3 regions of the Companilactobacillus sp. HBUAS56275 genome follow, and region 1 is predicted to be linked to each of the others. Evidence: predicted binding sites of a transcription regulator. Region 1 holds the regulator's gene; each other region holds the start of a gene.
What was found. Region 1 encodes Rex, which represses fermentation and respiration genes when NADH is low (regulators of the CRP and FNR family bind a similar motif). Its sites were predicted from a motif close to TTGTGAANTANTTCACAA; they were not measured.

Region 1 (4,284 bases):
CAGTCCATTCTTCTTCAATTTTATCTTGTTGTTGCTTGTTTTCGTCGAGTTCTTTTTGAAGATCACCCAATTTGCTATAGGAAGTTAAATTCTCATCTTTTGTCATTTCTTTTTGAATGGCGGCATTCTTCTCTTCTAATTCAGCAATTTGTGCTTCTAAATCTTCAACCTGACGACGAAGTTTACGTTCTTGCTTTTGTTGTTCCTTAGATTGTTGATACTGAACTTTCTTTTCACTGACATTTGAAGTCTTTTCTGTTTCTTCAGTTGGTTGGTCAGTCGTTTTTTCTACGTAGTAGTCGTAATCGCCAAGATAGATCTTGCTACCGTGTTCACCGATGTCAACAATTCGATCAGCTAAAGTATTCAAAAGGTATCGATCATGGGAAACGAAGAGAACTGTTCCTTCAAAATTCTTCAGAGCATCTTCAAGAACTTCCTTACTATCGATGTCCAAATGGTTAGTTGGCTCATCCATGATTAGAAAGTTGTCGTGTTCCATAGCTAGTTTCGTCAAAGTTAAACGAGCTTTTTCACCACCGGATAATCCTGCGACGGGTTTAAGAACATCATCGCCACTGAAAAGGAAGGCTCCCAGCATGTTGCGGATAACTTGTTCATCCAAACGAGGGTAGATATCCCAAATTTCGTGAAGGACATCCTTTTTAGGATCAAGATTCTTAAGATTCTGATCGTAGTAACCAACTTGAACGTTAGCACCAAATTGAGTTGTTCCTTTGATCATAGGAATTTGACCCAGAATCGACTTTAAGAAAGTAGACTTACCGATACCATTGGGACCAATGATACCAACACGTTCACCTTTTTTGACATCAAGATTGATTGGTTCAGACATGATCTGATCATCGTAACCAATCGCTGCATCTTTGACGAGCAAGACATCATTTCCACTTTCCTTATCAATCTGGAAACTAAAATGAACCGAGCCTTGATCACTATCGGGACGATCTAGGACATCCATATGTTCCAGTTTCTTACGACGACTTTGGGCCATCTTAGTAGTAGAAGCACGGACAATATTCTTTTGAATGTATTCCTCAGTTTTCTTGATTTCAGCTTGTTGTTCTTCGTAATGTTTCCAGGCAACTTCTTGATTCTTTTTCTTTTCTTGTAAGTAGAAAGTATAGTTACCAGAATAATGTGTTGAAGAGTGATGATTTATTTCAACGATTTCAGTTACGACCTTGTCTAAGAAATACTGATCATGGGAGACAATGACTAAAGCACCACGATAATTCTTGAGGTAGCCTTCAAGCCATTCAACGGTATTAATGTCCAAATGGTTAGTTGGTTCATCCAAAAGCAAAATATCATGATGTTCTAGTAACATTTTAGCCATAGCTAGACGAGAACGTTCACCACCAGAGAGGGTTGAAATTTGAGCTTGCCAAACATCCTCATCGAAGCCAAATCCCTTGAGGACACTGCGAATCTCTGATTGATAGCCGTAACCATTTTCTCGACGAAAAATATTTTGCAATTGATCGTATTGTTTTAAAATTTCGTCATAGTCTTGAACATTAGGATTAGCAAGTTTTTCTTCCAGAGCATGCATCTTTTTTTCTTGCTCTTTTAGATAGTCGAAAACTTGTTCCATTTCGTCGAAAATTTTATTTTCACTGTTTAAACCGGAATCCTGAGCTAGATAACCGATATTTGTGTCTTTCTTGAGAGCAATATTTCCACTGTTGTAACTTTCTTGGTCGGAAATAATTTTGAGCATAGTTGACTTGCCGACACCATTACGGCCGACTAGACCAATCCTGCTATTATCCTGTACTTCAAAGCTGACATTAGAGAATAGCCTTTTAGTACCAAAATTCTTTGTTATGTTTTGTGCTTGTAATAAAATCAATTTTGAACTCCTTTATATATTCACAATTTTATCATTATTCAATAAATTATGTCTTTATAGGTTTAACGTGTTGCGTTTTTGTCGATTTTTATTTACTATAAATGTTAGTGAAATGACACACATATGGTGGTAAATTATGACAAAAACAACAGTTCCAAACGCAACAATAAAGCGTTTACCAATTTATTATCGGTATTTTCAATTTTTAAAAGATGAAGGTACAAAAAAAATCTCTTCTGGAGAATTATCAGAAGGGGTCAAGATAGATAGTGCTACAATAAGACGTGACTTCTCATATCTAGGAGCACTTGGAAAACGTGGCTATGGCTACGATGTAGACGATTTAGTAGCTTTCTTTAAGAAGCTCTTGAATCAAGACAAGCGTACTAACGTAGCCTTAGTAGGTGTTGGTAATTTAGGTAACGCCTTACTAAATTATAACTTTTCTCGGACTAATAATGTTCGAATTGCGGCAGCTTTTGATATTAATAAGGAAATTGTCGGTACAGTTAAGAGTGGAGTGCCTGTTTATGACATCTCCGAATTGAAGGAACAACTTCATTTGCAACAGATCGATGTCTGCATTTTGACAGTTTCTTCAAATGCGGCTCAAACGACAGCTGACTTATTAGCCGATGCCGGAGTTAGAGGTATTTTAAACTTCACACCGGTAATCATTAACGTTCCAAGCAGTATCCGCGTTCATTATGTCGATTTGGCTAATGAATTGCAGACACTAATTTTCTTCTTAGATCGTGATAAGTCATTGAAAGAAGAGCAAGAATAATTTTTTGGGGGAAAGTATTATGAGTGAACCATTGTTCTTAAAGCCTGTATTCCACGAAAAGATCTGGGGTGGAAGAAAGCTAGAAACTAAGTTTGGTTACAAGATTCCAGATGGAACTATTGGTGAATGCTGGGCTATTTCAGGTCATCCACATGGTAGATCACAAGTTGAAAATGGTGAATTTGCTGGTCAATATGTTGATGATCTTTGGAAGAATCACAGTGAATTATTTGGCAATCCTAAGGGTAAAGTATTCCCACTTCTAACAAAGATTTTGGATGCTGAAGCTAGTTTATCAGTTCAAGTTCATCCCGATAATGAGTATGCTGCAAAGCATGAACATGAATTAGGTAAGACTGAATGCTGGTACATCATCGATGCTGAACCAGGTTCATACTTGATTTATGGTCACAATGCCAAGAATAAAGCTGAACTTGATGAAATGATCGAATCAGGCGACTGGGACCATCTATTGAGAAAGGTTCCAGTTAAGACTGGTGATTTTTACTATGTACCAAGTGGTACCGTTCATGCTTTGAACAAGGGTATCATGGCCTTAGAGACACAACAAAGTAGTGATACAACATATCGTTTGTATGATTATGACCGTGTTGAAAAGTCTACTGGTAAGAAACGTGATCTTCACATCAAACAATCTGAGGATACAATTACGGTTCCTCATAAAGATCCACAATTAAATATTGAATCAAAAGAAGAGGGCAAGAACAAGTTTACAACATTTGTTCAACCACCCGTTTCACCATTCTTCTCAGTTTATCACTGGGAAATTAAAGAACCAGTTGAACTCCATCATCAAATCGGTAAGTATACTTTGATCTCTGTAATCAATGGTCAAGGTAAGATTACCGTTGATGGAAAAGACTATGATTTGGAAAAGGGTATCCATTTGATCGTTCCAGCAACTGTTGATGCTTGGACACTTTCTGGTGATTTGGATATTATCGCTTCTGAATCAGGTGAAAATTAGATAAAAATTAAGATATGCTAAAAAGATGCAGAATGTCGATTTGAGAAAACCGGATGTTCTGCTTTTTTTATTGGTGAAATTAAGCAAAACAAGAACGATTTAAGCACAGCCTAGCAATTTTGTTCGTATAAATGATATGAATGAAAAATATTTTAATCTGAAACCGTTATCAATTTCATTTTTTACAAAAAGTCTTCTATAATTAAAACTATGTTGATTTCAAAGGGGACTTTAAAGTGCAAAAGCAACGATTTTTTCGAGTCAGCTTAGGTTGGCAAATTATTATTGGTTTGGTTCTAGGAATTGTTCTAGGACAAATTTTTTACCAGAATAAAGCTGCTATTCAAGTGATGCAGAACATTGGGACAATGTTTATCTCAATGATTCAGATGATTGTTTTACCAATTGTTATCTCTTGTTTGACAGTCGGTATCGCCAATATGGGTGATATTAAGAAATTAGGTCGAATCGGATTAAAGACTTTAATTTATTTTGAAATAATGACAACATTAGCGATTATTATTGGTATTATCGTTGCTAATGTTACACATCCCGGTACCTTTATTGATGTACATAGTCTAAAAGGTTCGGATATTAGTCAATATACAGCTACGGCTAAAACAGCCAAACATT
Region 2 (4,284 bases), on a different contig from region 1:
CCTTGCCATCATCGATCAAACCGTAGTGAGCTGTTGTCTTATGGCCTAAAGGATTAACAACTTCCTCAGTTATAATTTGACCATTTTTAGCATCGACTAATGATTGAACTGTTCCTTCACCACCATCGGCCATTGGTACATTGACAAACTCGGCTTCTGGATAAACTTTAGCAAAGCCTTTGTGCATTGCTTGAGCAACTTCCTTAGCTGTTAATGAATTTTTATATGAATCTGGAGCCAAAACTATTTTCATTTATAATCCACCTCTAGAACAGATTTCCATACATTAATGTTGCTACAATCGTCATTGAAAGTCCAACGAGCATTTCCCAGAAGACAACGCTCATTCTTTCCTTAAAGTGCATGTCAACAGCTTTGGCTGTCACGTGGAAATAGTTACCATGTGGCAATTGATCGATAACTGTGGCTCCGGTATGAACCATTGCTGCAGCGCCAGTACCGGAGATACCAAATGACATGATTGACTTACTGAATGAATTTGAAGCTAAGATAACACCAGTTGATGTTGATGCCGTTGCTGCTGCCATCAAGATACCGGCAATTGGTGCCAAGAACGTTCCAGAGATTCCGGAAACTTTTACTATCTCAACTACCTTCTGGGGCAAGTCAGATGCTGAAACTAAACCAGCAATTGCACCAGCACCAATCAAAATCAGTACCACATCGGTCATACGTGCTAATCCACCAGTCATATATTTCAAAAACTTTTTACGTTGTCCCATTGCCAAAGTTCCAATTAAACCAGCAATCGGTAAAATATACATTGCATCCAAATTAAATGATGCTAAGGCTTTGATTCCCAAAATATCACCTACAGGAGTGATCAATAAGAGGACGACCGCCACTAAAGGTGTCACAATGGCTGCCTTTAAACTTGGTAAGTCTTTTTCCTCTTTGGCTTCAAACTTACGATCAGCTGGTACAAAAGATCCTTTATTTTTGATCAAGGTAGCTAAAAGTACTGTCACAATAAGACCTACGACTGCTGGTACAAAGTCAGCAATCATAACTTGTGAAAGTTCAACATTGAAACCTTTTGCAGCTGCAATTGTATTTGGATTAGGCGAAATAATATTTCCCGCTTTACCACCACCAGAAAGAGCTACCAATAATGAGAGCTTACTGTAGTGCATCTTTTGCCCTACCTCTAGAGCAATTGGTGCCACGATCAAAACTGCCACAGGAATGAATATCCCCACACCTGTTAGAACCATCGTCGATAACGCTAGAGCTAAAATCGCTAACTTATCATTAAAACGATTAACAATATTAGATGCGATCACGTTGGCTGCACCTGATTCCATCATGACTCCAGCTAAAACACCAGCCGCAATCACACGGATAATTGTACCCATAACGCCAGAACTACCTTTAACGATCACGTCTGTCGTTTGCGAAAGGTTCATTCCCCCAATTAAACAACCAACGATTGCGCCAAAAATTAATGCATAAATAGGATTAACTCTGAATAAAATCAATCCAATTGCTAAAAGCAAACCTAATAAGGCTGCCCACCAAGCAATAACCATTTTAAAACTTCCTCCTCAAAAACACGGTAATTGTTAAATATTGAACAATTATTAACTTTTGTATAATACCGTGATGAAATCACTAAATCAATGTACATTTGCACAAAAATAATTGGGTGATACTTTAAAAAATAATGAATTTTATTGATAAATCAATGTTTTTAAATTTTAAAATAATGTAAAATATTTATATGCACAAATAACAGATTCAAGCTTTTGCATAACTTTGCTTGATCTTTAACAAGGAAAAAATTATGAAATTAGACCCTAAATTAGCACAATCTATTGTTGATAAAATGATGGATTACATCCCCTATAATATCAATATGATGAACGAAAAAGGCTACATCATTGCTAGTGGCAATAAAGATCGAATCAATACTTTACATATTGGTGCTATCGAAACCATAGAAAGCGGTAAAACTAAACCGATGATCGAATCTTTTGGTAAATTTGGTCAGCCGGGCGTTAATATCCCCGTTGAATTCCAAGGCAAAACTATCGGTGTTATCGGTATTACTGGTGACCCTGAAAAAGTCACCCCCTTGGCTTCACTACTTAAAGTTTCGACTGAACTGTTAATCACACAGATCAACAGTTCCAAGGCTGAAAATCAACGTAAAGAATCTTTAAATCACTTTCTCTATCAATGGACGACAATTGACAATATTTCTGAAAACTTCGAATTGAAATCACGCGCTCAGGCTCTAAATATTAATCTTGAATTAAAACGTTATGCTCTCATTTTAGAAACCGATAACCAGCCTACTATTTTAGAGGGTGATTTCTACTTTAGCAAAACACCACATCAACAGTTAATTATTACTAGAAACACTGACAACTTAGAAAAGTATCTAGAGTACAGTCGTCTAAACAAAATTGTGATTGGTATTAGTAATCAAAGTGCCAATTTAAAGAAGGCTGTTCAACAGGCCATCGATACTATCAAAGTAGTTCACGAATTGCAGTTGACTAATGTTTATTACTATCAACAAATCACTTTCCTCAACCAATTGTTGCAAAGCCATCTTTATTCGGACAAATATATCAACACCTTTAAGGGTTTACTCAAAACTAGAGCCGGTAAGGAATTGATCGACACACTCGATTGTTACTTCAAGTCGAATGGTAACGTAACCGACACCTCCACCAGATTAAATATACATCGAAATACTACCAACTACCGTCTGAACAAAATTTCTGACTACTTTAACCTCGACTTGCATGATATTACGGATATGTTAGAGCTATATACTAACTATTTGCACTTCAAAAAATATCTTTACGAAAATAAATGGTTACCGTCTAACTAGACTTTTATTGACATTATGTTTACCATTTTCACGAAGACTAATAATTAATCTAAAGAGGTCTAATAATGGTATTAATGAATCTTAATTATCGTACAAATTATTTACACACTTATTTCAAAACTTCCGTCGTCATTCCTGATACTAATGAAGATAATTACACGACTGTGTGGTTGTTGCATGGATATACTGGTGACAATACTGCTTGGGGTAAGCATGTTTATATCGAAGAAATCGCTCGTAAATATAACATGGCAATTATCATGCCTGACGGTCTAAATTCATTTTATTCTGATTCTAAATTCATTCCTTATTACTCTTTTTTCATAGATGAATTTATTCCTAAAATGCAAAACCTATTACCGATCTCTAAAGATCCGGCCAAAAACTATATCGTCGGTTCAAGTATGGGTGGCTACGGCGCCTTAAAATTTGCTTTTAAAAATCCCGATAAATTCGGTAAAGTAGCTGCTTTATCACCCATTACCGATATCGAACATTTCCGAGACAATCCTAAATGCCCCATGTCTAAAGATACCTTCAACGCTATTTTTGACAGTCCTGAAGAGATAGCCAAAAATCAACTGATCAATATTTATAACAATCGCCAACCAAAGTTACCTATCTTAACACTCTGTGGTGATATTGATTTTATGCATGAAGACAACGTTATGTTCAAGAATTTCTTAACGATTCACGCTAAAGATCATTACACTTGGATGCCAGTTGAAGGAGACCATTCTTGGAAAGTTTGGAGCAGCAACATCCAGAATATTTTTGATTGGTTATCATAGCTTTCATATAAATATATTTATATAATGATATTATGGATATGAAATCTTTTTATGGAAGAAGTCTTCTATCATGTCTGAAAAATATCTTACTTTTGATTGTTATGGCACTTTGCTTCAAGAAAATAACACTTACGACGAGATCGAAAAAATAGCTCTTCAAGTTGGGGTTGACCCCTCAATTGCCCGACAACGTTTTGAAACTTATCAAAATGATTCCAACAATGTACATCCCTATTTGGATTATGATCTACTCATTCGTAATAATTTGATTCATTTAGATTATCAATTTGGTTTAAAACATCAATTCGAAAAATATTTTGTTGATGTGATGATTGCTCATCAAAATTTAGTTCCCTTTCCAGAAACAATTAAGACACTAAAAACACTGGTTAAGCGTGATTACCATCTTATTATCATGTCCAATTCCTCATGGGACATCATCGATAAAAACGTTCAAAAACTCGAAGTACCTTTTGACATCTGGACAGCTGAGGATGTTCATGCTTACAAACCTGACCTTCACTTTTTTGAGACTGTTGAAAAGGAATACGGTTTTACATCCCAAAATCACTGGCACCTCGCTGAAGGTTATGAAAGTGATATTATTTCAACCGACAAAATAGGGTGGCC
Region 3 (4,284 bases), on a different contig from region 1:
GAACATCAAAACAGGTGTCGAATAATTGATCAACCTTGTTAAACCGATGTTGGCAATCAAAAATGAAATCACACCAACAACAATTAAAGTAATCTGATATTTAAATTTAGGAAACATCTCTTCAGCAGTTTCGCCAAAAGCAGTTGTCAATCCAATTGAGGTTTTCAAACATGCAATAATGGCAATTAAGGCCAACAACAAACTACCAAAAGAACCGAAGTAATAATTGAAGACTTGTGCCAGAGTTACGCCTCCATTAGAAGCCAATGGCAATTTAGCTACACTCATCGTTCCAATCAAAGCTAAGAATCCATAGATTACACCCATGATCACAACACTGATCAAACCTGATTTGATTGTATCTTTAGCAATTTGTCCAGGATGTGTAATTCCAAGCGACTTGATCGTATCAATTACCACAACTCCAAAAGCTAACGAAGCCAAAGCATCCATCGTATTGTATCCTTCAGTGAATCCTGTCAGAACTGGACTTACTGCGTACTCATTTTGAGGAATCGCATGTAAATTTCCCATCGGTTTTACGAACGCTGTTACGATCAAGATCCCTAATAACACTAGAAAAATTGGTGTTAACCACTTACCGACATAAGTCATCAACTTACTAGGTTTTCGTGCCAACAGCCAAGTTACTCCAAAGAATATTGCTGAAAAGATCAACAACACTAAACTCTGATGATCCTTATCAACAAATGGTGCAATTCCTAATTGAAATGAAATCGTCGCCAACCGTGGAATCGCAAATAACGGTCCCATAGTTATATAAAGTAAAATTGTAAAAATATAAGCAAACGGCCGATTAACTTTACCTGCTAAATCAAAGACACTGTTACTGGCTGTAATCCCCATACTAGCAACACCTAAAAGCGGTAACCCCACTCCTGTGATCAAAAGGCCAATAATAGCCCAGCCAACATTGCTCCCGGCTTGCTGGCCTAGAAAAACTGGAAAAATCAGATTTCCAGCTCCAAAGAACAGTCCAAATAACATTGAACCAATGAAGAATAAATTTCTCCAAGTTAATTTTGTTTTCATCAAATCACTCTCTTAATTAAACTCATCTAAATATCATAATAAAATCGGCCTTTTGGCACAATAAATAATATCAATTTTGGCAAAAAAAATCACTTCACAATTGTTGGGACAACCTCCCACAATCATGAAGTGATTAAATTTTGACTAACTAAACTCTGGTTTTAATAATATTTCTCTTAAATCAGCAAATGGCATTTTCAAACTGTCGGCAACCGCTGCTTCAGTTAATGAACCATGATAAGTATTAACTCCTGTAGCAATTGTCTTGTTAGCACAGGCGTTTACGATTCCTTCATTAGCAATCTTGACTGCGTACGGCATCGTTTGACTGGATAACGCTTCAGTAGCTGTTCGTGGTACTGCACCGGGAATATTAGCAACCGTGTAGTGAACCACGCCATAAGATAGATATACCGGATCATCATGGGTCGTTGCTTTAATACTAGTTTCAAACAATCCACCCTGATCAATCGGAATATCAACAACAACCGATCCCGGTTCCATCGATTTTATCATGTCCTCAGTAACCAATTTAGGAGTGACCGCACCAGGAATAAGTACCGCTCCCACCACTAAATCAGCTTCCTTAACACTTTTAGCAATATTCTGTTGGTTCGACATCAAGGTATGAATCTTACCATTAAAAATTCTTTCTAACTCAGCTAAACGATTGGCATTAATATCTAAAATCGTAACGTCAGCGCCCATACCGATAGCAATCTGTGCGGCGTTCATACCTACCGTACCACCACCGATAATAGTGACCTTACCCTTTCTAACACCCGGAACACCACTTAAAAGTAATCCCTTACCCTGATGTGGTTCTTCCAAAAAGTGAGCTCCCACTTGTACTGCCATTCGACCAGCAATTTCACTCATTGGAAATAGTAATGGCAAATCACCTTTGGGTCCAACCATAGTCTCGTAGGCAACTCCAGTAACATTTTTCTTTAATAATTCAGCTGTTAATCTCTCATTTGCGGCTAAATGTAAATACGTATAAATTATTTGATCCGGTTTAAAGTATTGATATTCAGATTCAATCGGTTCCTTAACTTTAATGATCATTTCTGAATTCCAAACGTCTCCAACTGCACCAATTTGTGCCCCTGCATTAATATACTGCTGATTGGTGTAACCCGAGCCCAGTCCCGCGTCCTCTTCAACAATAACCGTGTGACCGGAATTAACTAATTCAGAAACTCCATTGGGATCAGCACCCACACGTTCCTCTCGATTCTTTAGTTCTCTAGGTATACCAATTTGCATAAAAATAGCCTCCTTTTTGTGAAATAATTATCAATATAATATACCATATCATATAAACAACTTTTCCACAAAGAAAGCTGGGATAGTGTAAAATTGCCGTCCTCCACAAAAACTGGGAATGCTGTTGGAACGCTATGGGCGCGATTTTGAACTAATTATTTTACACTTCGTGCAAAATAATGGATTTCAAAAGTCGGCCTTATTGTAATCGGCAAAGCCGATAACAATAATTTCATAGCTGAACGCATTCCCAGTTTTTGCTCCGGACTAAAGAGTTCTTCTGTTGTATGACTTGAAAAGTATTTAATCCAGTATCTTTTCTGTTTAAAAATTACTTTTGAATCAAAAAGGAATGTCGACATAACCAATATTATATTGATGAGTATGGATGCTTCTCTTTATCACTGATAATTTTGAAAGATGGAAAAATATTTATTGGTCTGAAATAAATGGACATTGACGATATTACAACCATTTTCAAATGGAAAGATAATGAATCAAACATTTTTCTCAAACTAAAAAACAAAGCTGGATTTAGTCCGGAGCAACAAGAAAATTGGCCCAGCCATGAAATTTACCTTGGCAATTTATTGCCTAGGTAAAGGCCGAACTCTAAGATCCATGATTTTGCACCAAGTGCAAAATTATTAGCTTAAAGTCGTGCCCATGGCGTTCCGGCCAAATTTTCTTGTTGTGGAGGACGGCACCTTAAGCACATCCATCACCCACCATCCATCCAATAAAAAAGACACCCTCATAAAAGGATGTCCGAAATTATAAAATAAAAATCTATTTAACAACGTATGTGTCTTGTACCCATTCGTTAGTAGCAACACGATAATATGTGTGACCATTAAGAACTTTAGTTTGATCTGTTTGCCATGGTGTGTTGTTACCCAAAGCACGATTAGTAATTAGTGAGAATGTACCATCACTTTGTAAAGCAAGTAATCTTACATAAGGACTGGCACTATTCTTAACAGTAATAACACCCTTTTGATCACTTTGTGAACCACTGTTTGTTTCAGCAGAACCATCATACTTAGTCAAGTTGTAAGTTGCAATGATGTTATTCAATGAAGATGCATAGTTAGGAGCTGTTGCATATCTACCTTGTAGCCATGCAGTAGCATCTTTGTATGAACTTGTATTTTCTTTCCATGTACCCTTGTAATAACTTGAGTTCCATGAAACACCATTACGAAGTTTGTCACCATTGTCTAAGAATGATTCATAGTAACTAGGATATTTTCTGAAGTTAGCATAGATTGTATACCAACCCTTTGAAACACTGTATTCAGATGTAGGCATTGTTACATAAGCGCCGTTATAGTCACCCTTAATACCAAACAAGTTATGACCTTGAGTAGCTAATGTTGAAGCTCCCCAACCACTTTCTAGAATAGCTTGTGCCAACATTACTGATGTATAAAGGTTATACTTTGCAGCAGCTTTTTGAGCCATTGGAACAGCTTCATTTAAGAAAGCTTGTTGTTGTGAAGATGATAAACCTGAAGCAGCTTGTACAATTGCAGTTGCTCGTGCTGCTGCATATGGTGATTCACTAGCAGCTTGCACAATTGATGAGTTAGCAACAGTTGTATCAGCTTTTTTTACGTCAGCGCCAGCAATGACGTTTTCTTTATTATCTTGTGATTTGTTATTTACTTGTTCTGTATTTGTGTCAGATGCTGTAGAATCCGCATCGGTTGTAGCAGCTGAAACTACAGAAGGTGTAGCGGTTGCAGCCAATGTTCCAAGTACCAAGGCACTTGTAATTAGATTTTTTTTAGACATAGAATGTTTCCCCTTAATAAATAATCTAGTTATAGACTACTATTTACAAAAATTAGTTTCAATAAAACCCGGATTTTGTAACAAGAATTAAACATTCGAAAATAAATTGTAATTTTTTGTCACTTGACATTAAGAAAATCTTAAGAAATTTAAGACTTCTTTATG

Region 2: a site for Rex is predicted at 1,581-1,598, ahead of U8526_RS00420 (GntP family permease). Genes of this name have one in related genera too.
Region 3: a site for Rex is predicted at 2,339-2,356, ahead of ald (alanine dehydrogenase). Genes of this name have one in related genera too.

The regions. Positions count from the first base shown of each region.
Region 1 covers NZ_JAYKKK010000006.1:80,416-84,699, forward strand. Annotated here, with positions in the region: gene U8526_RS11485 (ABC-F family ATP-binding cassette domain-containing protein) at 1-1,876, opposite strand, end outside; gene U8526_RS11490 (redox-sensing transcriptional repressor Rex) at 2,013-2,663, shown strand; gene manA (mannose-6-phosphate isomerase, class I) at 2,683-3,651, shown strand; gene U8526_RS11500 (cation:dicarboxylate symporter family transporter) at 3,888-4,284, shown strand, end outside.
Region 2 covers NZ_JAYKKK010000001.1:85,146-89,429, reverse strand. Annotated here, with positions in the region: gene U8526_RS00425 (glycerate kinase family protein) at 1-253, opposite strand, end outside; gene U8526_RS00420 (GntP family permease) at 267-1,550, opposite strand; gene U8526_RS00415 (CdaR family transcriptional regulator) at 1,805-2,863, shown strand; gene U8526_RS00410 (alpha/beta hydrolase) at 2,929-3,654, shown strand; gene U8526_RS00405 (HAD family hydrolase) at 3,725-4,284, shown strand, end outside.
Region 3 covers NZ_JAYKKK010000003.1:183,122-187,405, forward strand. Annotated here, with positions in the region: gene brnQ (branched-chain amino acid transport system II carrier protein) at 1-1,053, opposite strand, end outside; gene ald (alanine dehydrogenase) at 1,198-2,322, opposite strand; gene U8526_RS07375 (glycoside hydrolase family 73 protein) at 3,112-4,119, opposite strand.